DNA from 2 places in the Clostridium moutaii genome. Region 1 is predicted to be linked to the other one. Evidence: riboswitches for the same ligand, from Rfam matches in the RefSeq annotation. Region 1 holds a riboswitch; the other holds the start of a gene.

Region 1 (4,402 bases):
GATGATAACTCTGACTTTTACTTTGAGTTGGAGTTACTCTTATCTATTATAATTTTCTTATTAACTCCCATATACCCATCATAATCTTTTCCATTGTCATTATGTTTTGCCCTTGAAATAAATTCAGTATCCTTAATCTAGTAGGGACAAACTGATGCCCAGAAATACATTTTTTAGTTTGCGGAACTCATACAATGCAACCATAATCAGGTATAAAATCTATGAAGATTTTAGTAAGTAAAATAATATATAATTATTTTCTAAACCACTCCAAAGTATATTTTTTAAAAGTCCATACATTGGAAGACAAATTTGTTACCTTAGGTACAGCCAAAGCTATTCTAACATTGATTTCATCATTCAAATTTATTATCTTAATTTTATTTTGTCTTTATAAGGGGAAAAAGCTCAAAAGTATTATTCAATTCAGGATCATTAGTAAATGTAATAAAAGCAGCGTCAATTTTTAGATTCTTCCTAAGCTGAATTAAGGATTTTGTTTCAGCTTCTTTATTCTAAAAACCACTGACACCTTTGCGTTCAGCACTTTCTGATCCATCACCATAGCTTACAAGTACCTGAAGAAGAATTTCCCCAAGAGTCTGTATTGGATTAATTGTACATGCAATAAGGGAAACTGTAGATATAAGCGGTGTTGAAGATGGACTTGATGTAGTCTTTTTAGATATAATTATGAATAAATTCCTTAAATGAATTCAATTGCCTTATTTTTTCAAGCTCTTCATCTTCCAGAACATATTTTAAAAATTGGGGGTATAATTTTAAAGCCTGGATTATATCCTCACAGGCCTGGTTTTTCTCATTTATTAAGGCGTAAAAGCAGCTTCTGTTATAATACAGAAAATGGACTTCACTGCAGTTGTCAATTCCACGGGATAAAATTTTTATACCTCTTTCTGTATCTTTATATTTATAGATTACTGCTAAATTCAAGTAGCTGTATTCATAATTTTTGTTTTTTTCAATAGCCCTTTCATAGAATCCAGCAGCTTTTTTTACCATATTGAATTTACAGCAGATTACACCCATATTGAACAGGGCCAGATAATTATGAGGATTTATTTTAAGGGCCTTTGAAAATTTTTTATATGCAAGATCATTTTGATCTTTTTCTTCATAAATACTACCCAAGTTTAAGTTTGCCCAAAAATCCAGGGGACTTAAGCTTAACAGCCTTTTATAAGTGTATATTGCCAGATCTTTTTTACCGGATACGTCATAGGCATTTGCCAGAAAAAAGTAGGCTTTATGATAGCTGGGGTTTATATAAATGGCTTTTTTATATAATTTTATAGCTTTTGCATAATTTCCCTCATCATCATATATTGCAGCCAGGCCATAATAAGCCCTTTCTTCACAGTCATCTATGCTTAAAGCTTCTTTATAATATTCCTTGACTTTCTCTGATTTTCCCCAGAAGTCATATATTAATGCCAGGTTGATTATGGCATCTACATCTTTACCCTTTGAAAGTTCATAAACCTTATTGTATAGATTAAGTGATTTAATTAGGTTGTTTTGTTCAAAAGCTTCTTCTGCTTTTTCCAGATATCTGTTGATTTTCATATCATTTTTCATAAATACACCATTTCTTTTTTTATTTTTAGTGTCTATAGATTAAGTTATCATCAATAGAAGTTAATTTCAAGGTTTCTTTTGTGAAATTTCATTGTATACCTTTTCGAGGATCAGGAATTTGCTATTGGTACAATAATTTTGAAAGATAATATTTTTATTTCAATTAGAAATGAAAAAAATATTGCATTTTTAGTGAATATACATTAATATATAACGGTAAAAAAATAATTCAGATGAATCCTTGGAGAGACTCTTAAAAGAGCACCGAAGGAGAAAGTCCCAGGACGAAACTCTCAGGTAAAAGGACAGGAAAAAGGTAACATATCTTATAAAAGTAATACATAATCAATTACTTCATTTTAGATCTTATCTGTTCCCATTTGTATCTCCAATTGCAAAATATTTATATGGAGGGATAAAATGGATCAATCAACAAAGATGTCACAAAATCAAAATCTATCAAGAGGATTAAAAAATCGTCATGTTCAATTACTTGCAATAGGAGGTGCAATTGGTACTGGATTGTTTCTTGGATCAGGAAGATCCATTCACCTGGCAGGGCCGTCTATTTTATTTGCATATACCATAACAGGCATAATTTGTTTTTTAATTATGCGTGCCCTGGGGAATCATTGTTTTCCAAAGCAGCAAGTATCATAAACTTTGTTGTACTGACATCGGCAGCTTCTGCTTTTTATGGAAAGTACACTTGACATTTTGAATAGAACTGATATACTTGACATATGGAAAGCACACTTTCCATAAGAAGGAGCGAAATGTGAAAAACCGACTGGAAGAAATACGAAAGAAACATGGCTTAAGCCAGGAAGATTTGGCGGCAGCTCTTGAAGTGTCAAGACAGACAATTGGTTCCCTTGAAAACGGCAGATATAACCCGTCAATAATATTGGCCTTTAAAATAGCAAAATACTTTAATATGAATATTGAAGAAATTTTTATTTATGAGGAGGATGAAAAATGAAAAAAAGCACTTATTACATCATGACTGTAATTGGATTGCTGTTGATGGGCATAGGAGCATATTTTGTCAAAACAGTTGTTGATCCACGGGGAATGCTTAAGGCTCTGCCATATATCTGCATGGGATTGGGATGCGGCATTTTCGGACATGGTGCTGGAGGAATAATAAGCCTCAGGGCTTTAAAGGATTATCCTCATATTAAAAAGCAAATGGAAATTGACAGGCAGGATGAACGTAATATTGCTATTGGGAACAGAGCAAAGGCCAGGGGATATGATATGATGATATTTATTTTTGGTGCTTTAATGCTTGTTTTTGCTTTAATGGGTGTTGATTTTGCAGCTGTTCTTCTTTTAGCTTTTGCCTACCTGTTTGTCATAGGATATAGCCTTTACTATCGTTTTAAGTATGACAAGGAGATGTGAGAAAATGAAAACTTTTAACTATGTATTTATTGCAATAGTAGTTATACTGTTGATTAGTTCATCGGTGGGTATGTTTTTTGTAGGAGGATATACTCCGGAGACTATATCTGCAATTTTAATATCTGCATCGGTATATTTGGTCATAAGCGGGATATATAATAAATTTTTTGTTAGGAAAAGACATAAGGATGAACGAAATCTCAATATTGAAGACAAATCCAAAGCAAAAGCTTTTGATGTTATGGGAATAATATTTGGTATTCTTGTGATTATATATGGCTTTTTAAAGGCTGATTTACTTATAATTTCACTTGCATTTACGGCATATTTGATCATTTTTGGGGTCTATATGATGTACTTTTCCAAATATCATAAAGAAATGTAAGTAAGCCATATTTTATTTGGAAGGCAATAGTTATTTTAAAATTAAATTTATTAAAAGCAGTTTTCTAAAAATTATTAGTATAACTAACTTATAAGTTAATTAATAATGGTAAATTATTGTGAAGTAAAAAATATATATATGATTTGCAGTTAAATAGTAATTTATGATACAGTTTGGAACTATTTATTATTTATAAAATGTGGCAATTATTTTTTATAAAAAGCAAAGGAGAATTTCAAAATGGAGAAAACACGAGTTTTTAGAATGCCTTTTTCAAGTATTTATCCGCTCTATATACAAAAAGCAGAGAAAAAAGGAAGAACAAAAAAAGAAGTAAATGAAATAATTTTTTGGCTTACCGGTTATGATGAACATTCATTACAGCAACAAATAATTAATGAAGTGGATATGGAAACGTTCTTTAAACAAGCACCTCATATTGATCCGAATGCTTCACTCATTAAAGGAGTAATTTGTGGATATAGGGTGGAAGAAATAGAAGATGAATTAATGCGACAAATCCGATATTTAGATAAATTAATTGATGAGTTAGCTAAAGGTAAAACAATGCAGAAAATATTAAGAAAATAAATTAGATGGCATAATCTTTCAGAAGAAGTAAAAGCCCAGTTAAAAGAGTTCTATAATACTTTATAAAAGCAAAGTTATTGAGTGTTTAACTTTTAGCCTCTGATATAAAAGTCCTCATTGCAGCTGTTATCCACTTATTCTTGTGGTATAGTATTTGTGTCGCCATATTAAATCTGCATCCATCCAGATCAAACCCAACAAGCTGTCCGTTTTCAAGTTCTTTCTCTACAGTCATAACAGGAAGCAGGGTTATTCCAAGATTACTCATGGTAAAACTTTTAATTGCTTCAATACTTCCAACTTCCAAAGCTATGTTAGGTTTTAAACCTGATTTTTGAAACATTTTCTCAAAAATATTTCTATAGCTGCAGCCCTTTTCTGTTACAATTAAAGGCTCATCTTTAATATCTTCCATTGTAA
Region 2 (4,402 bases), on a different contig from region 1:
TCAAGGAGCAGTGGTTTTGTTAAGTCATTTATGTGAACCTGAACTACCTTGTACTTTCTTCCATTATTTAATAATACATTTTCTCCCATGAAGTAATTTATTGTATGATTTAAAAAAATATTGCAGTATTTACAATCAAGCTTTCCAAGGCTCTGCTCTTGAATAATCTTTAGAGCTTCAAAGGGACCATCCACTTTTTTATAGTATCTGCTAGAATTGACTTCATCAAATAAATCTGCAATGGCTATTATTTTAGCAAAGGTATGAATCTTATCTCCATCTATAGCCAATGGATATCCAGAGCCATCCATTTTTTCATGATGCATGAGTATTCCATAACTTACAGATGGATCTAAGTAATGAATACCTTTAATAAGATTATAACCTATAACTGGGTGGGTTTTAAGTATTTTATGTTCTTTAGAAGTAAGAGAACCTTTTTTATTTATTATGTCACTGCTTATTTTAGTTTTACCAAAGTCGTGTAATATAGCGGAATAAGTCAATAAATTTATTTCCCGTTGATTGAGATTCAACCATTTACCAAGTATAAAACTTATAGCGGCTACATTTATGCTGTGTCTGTAGATGGTGTCATCTCCGCTGCCGTAAAACACAATATTTCTAATAACTATTCCTGTTGATTTAAATTCTTCCTGTATTTTTTTTGAAAAAATTCTTATTTCATTCATCTCAGGAACTTTTAAATTGGATATGTTATTAAATATATATTTTAGACTTAAAGAAAATTCATTAAAATCATTTTCCATTTTTTGTATTGCATTTGATTGTAACATTAAAGGACTATCAGAATCACCTTTTACATAAACATTCACCTTATCAACAATATAGTTTTGTCTTAAATTATTTATAGTGGATTCTGTGATAACAATATTTTTAGCTAATAACATTTTATCCTCAAAAACTATATCATCTGAGGACATCATTCCAGGTTTTAATTCATCAATTGGTAGGGATCTTTTTTCCCATAACATATTGTCTCACCTCATATATTATTAATTTAGAAATATATAGCAATTAAATATTTTATCGTCATATTTTCATAATTCTAAATATGTTTGAGGCAAAATAATATCAATTTTTAAAACTGTGAATTGGAGCGGGAATCCTTCCACCCCTATTTATGAAAATTTCACTGGAGAATTTACTTACAGGCATTATGGGGGCTCTGCCAAGAAGACCTCCGAAATTGGCCTCTTCCCCTACAGATTTATTGTAAACGGGAATTAATCTTACAGCAGTTGTTTTACTGTTTATCATTCCAATGGCGGCTTCATCTGCAATTATGGCAGATATGGTGGATTCAGGTGTGTCACCTGGTATTCCTATCATGTCAAGTCCTACAGAACATACACAGGTCATAGCTTCTAATTTTTCTAAATTAAGGGAACCTGCATTTACTGCGCTTATCATCCCTTCATCTTCACTTACAGGTATAAAGGCACCACTAAGCCCTCCAACTTGGGAGGCAGCCATTATACCACCTTTTTTAACGGCATCGTTTAAAAGGGCGAGAGCTGCTGTTGTACCTGGACATCCACAGCTCTCCAGTCCCATTTCTTCAAGAATTCTTGCAACACTATCTCCTACAGCAGGTGTTGGGGCCAGAGATAGATCAACTATACCAAAGGGGACATTTAATCTTCTAGAGGCTTCACCGGCCACCAATTGACCCATTCTAGTTATCTTAAAGGCAGTCTTTTTTATAGTTTCAGCTACTGCATTAAAACTTCCACTCTTTACCTCTTCCAATGCGGATTTTACAACACCGGGACCGCTAACACCTACATTTATTATTGCATCGGCCTCTCCAATGCCGTGAAATGCTCCTGCCATAAAGGGATTATCCTCAACAGCATTTGAAAATATTACAAGTTTGGCACATCCTATGCTGTCATCTTTTCTAGTGAGATAAGCAGTTCTTTTTACTATCTTTCCCATATCCTTTACTGCATTCATGTTTATTCCTGCTTTTGTAGTTGCCACATTTACTGAAGAGCATACTTTTTTGGTGGATGCCAGTGCTTCCGGTATAGATTCTATAAGTATTTTATCACCTTTGGAATAACCTTTATGTACAAGTGCTGAAAAACCTCCAATGAAATCTATACCGAGAGTTTCGGTGGTTTTATCCAAGATTTTTGCAAATCCTACATAGTCTGTATCTGAAGTTGCTTGAGCTACAAGGGAAATAGGGGATACGGATACTCTTTTGTGTATTATCGGTATACCATATTCTGTTTCAATTTGTTCTGCAGTTTTAACTAAATTTTCAGCATACCTGGTTATTTTATCATAGATTTTTATCCGTGCTTTATCTCCGTCACTATCAATACAGTCCATAAGGGATATACCCATGGTAATAGTCCTTATATCCAGGTTTTCTTTGTCTATCATATTTATTGTTTCCATTATATTTTTAGTATTTATCATTTCATTCACACCCCAGTCTAAATTTCTTGCATAGAAGTAAATATGTCTTCCCTTTGAATTTTAACTACAACACCTATTTCTTTAGCTTTGTTTTCAAGAGCATTTTTTATACTTGTAAAATCTGTTTTCATTTTACTTAAGTCTACAAGCATTATCATGGTAAAATAATTTTCTATTAGAGTTTGGTTAATATCCAAAATATTTATATTATTTTTAAATAATACGGAAGTTATTTTGTAAATAATACCTACCTTATCTTTTCCAAGTACTGTTATAAATGCGTTCATTGTTCTATCCATCTCCTTAATATTTAGTTGAAAGCTTTCACTGGAAGATAACCATTTATGGGAGAAAATAAAAAGAGATTAAAATAAAATTAATCTCTGGTAAACAAGACTTTAAAATAGTAAATACTAAGCTCTACTATATTAAACATAAAGTCCCCTGTCCCTTTTACCTGAGAGTTTCGCTATAATTAGCTTTCCCCTTCGGCGCTCCTTAAGAGTCTCTCCAGAGGCTTGTCCGACAACGGTTTATAAACTATAAAATAAACATATTCCGTTAACTTCATCCAGCCTATTAAATTGTTAAGGTGATTATAACATGTTTTATGGATTAATTCAAATACAGTTTTGCAGCAAAAAATAAAAAAGTTACTCAGCTTATTTAAGGGCTCAGCAACCTTTCTGTTTTATTATGTTATTTTGCCTTTTTAGCAGCAGCTAGTATGGCATCAAAATTCGGTTGATTTGTAACTTCGGGAACGTATTCTACATAAATAATTTTATTTGTGCTGTCCGCTACAAAAGCAGCTCTAGCTAAAAGACCCAAATCATCCATATATGTGCCAAAGTTTTTACCAAATAATCTGTCCTTAAAGTCTGATGCTGTAATTACATTTTTTATTCCGTTAGCAGCACACCATCGGTTTTGAGCAAAAGGCAAATCCATGGATATTGTATATACAGTCACACCGGGAATTTCCGATGTTTTCTCATTGAAAGTTCTGGTTTCTAAATCACAAACAGGTGTATCTATAGAAGGTACTGTTAAAAATATTCTAACTCCCTTTGTATCTTTTAAAGAAATGGTATCCATTGCGTTATTTATAACAGCAAAGTCAGGTACTGTATCACCTATTTTAAGAGTATTGCCAGAAACCTTTACAGGTTTTCCTTGAAATTTTAATTTCATATATATCCCTCCAAACAAAAAATACTAATTAATAATTATTATCTATTATAATAGCACAAATGTACAAAATATGCAAATTAATTATAATTTAAATTTAATATGTAAATTTAATGTATAATATTAATTGAAACAACAGTTAAAATCAAATTTTCTTTAGAAGGTAGGAGTTTTAAGATGGAAGATTTAGGAGGAAAGGTAGCTGTAATCACTGGAGCATCAAGGGGAATAGGGAGGAGTACTGCTGTAAATATGGCAAAGTGCGGCGCCTGTGTAGTAATAAATTTTAAGCAAGATGAAAAGGGAGCATATAAGACTCTGGAGATGGTTAAGCAAGCAGGATCTTTGGGAGTGGTTTTACAGGGAGATGTGAGTTTATACAGTGATGCTGAAAGGATAATAAAAAATACTATAGATAAGATGGGTAAAATAGATGTACTGGTAAATAATGCGGGAGTTTGTCATATAGGACTTTTTGTAGATATGCAGCAGGATGAATGGAATTCTATAATAGATGTTAATTTGAAGGGAATGCTCAACTGTACCCATTGTGCATTAAAATACATGATTCCAAGGAAAAGTGGTTCTATAATAAATATTTCATCTATGTGGGGAAATGTGGGTGCTTCTTGTGAAACAATTTATTCTGCCACTAAAGGAGCAATAAATCTTTTTACTAAATCTCTTGGAAAAGAAATGGCACCATCTAATATTAGAGTAAATGCAGTTGCGCCAGGGGTAATAGATACCCAAATGA

The links. Region 1 has a riboswitch for glycine ahead of AB8U03_RS12085 (amino acid permease). Riboswitches for the same ligand answer to the same signal wherever they lie in the genome.
Region 2: another riboswitch for glycine. It lies ahead of AB8U03_RS12655 (ACT domain-containing protein); the one in region 1 lies ahead of AB8U03_RS12085 (amino acid permease).

What each region holds. Positions count from the first base shown of each region.
Region 1 is NZ_JBGEWD010000011.1:61,004-65,405, reverse strand. It holds gene AB8U03_RS12090 (tetratricopeptide repeat protein) at 682-1,599, opposite strand; glycine riboswitch at 1,831-1,918, shown strand; partial or broken gene AB8U03_RS12085 (amino acid permease) at 2,038-2,226, shown strand; gene AB8U03_RS12080 (helix-turn-helix transcriptional regulator) at 2,378-2,581, shown strand; gene AB8U03_RS12075 (DUF6442 family protein) at 2,578-3,006, shown strand; gene AB8U03_RS12070 (hypothetical protein) at 3,011-3,391, shown strand; gene AB8U03_RS12065 (DUF2200 domain-containing protein) at 3,632-3,982, shown strand; gene AB8U03_RS12060 (LysR family transcriptional regulator) at 4,068-4,402, opposite strand, start outside.
Region 2 is NZ_JBGEWD010000012.1:67,000-71,401, reverse strand. It holds gene AB8U03_RS12665 (HD-GYP domain-containing protein) at 1-995, opposite strand, end outside; gene AB8U03_RS12660 (PFL family protein) at 1,096-2,454, opposite strand; gene AB8U03_RS12655 (ACT domain-containing protein) at 2,472-2,741, opposite strand; glycine riboswitch at 2,889-2,978, opposite strand; gene tpx (thiol peroxidase) at 3,154-3,648, opposite strand; gene ymfI (elongation factor P 5-aminopentanone reductase) at 3,823-4,402, shown strand, end outside.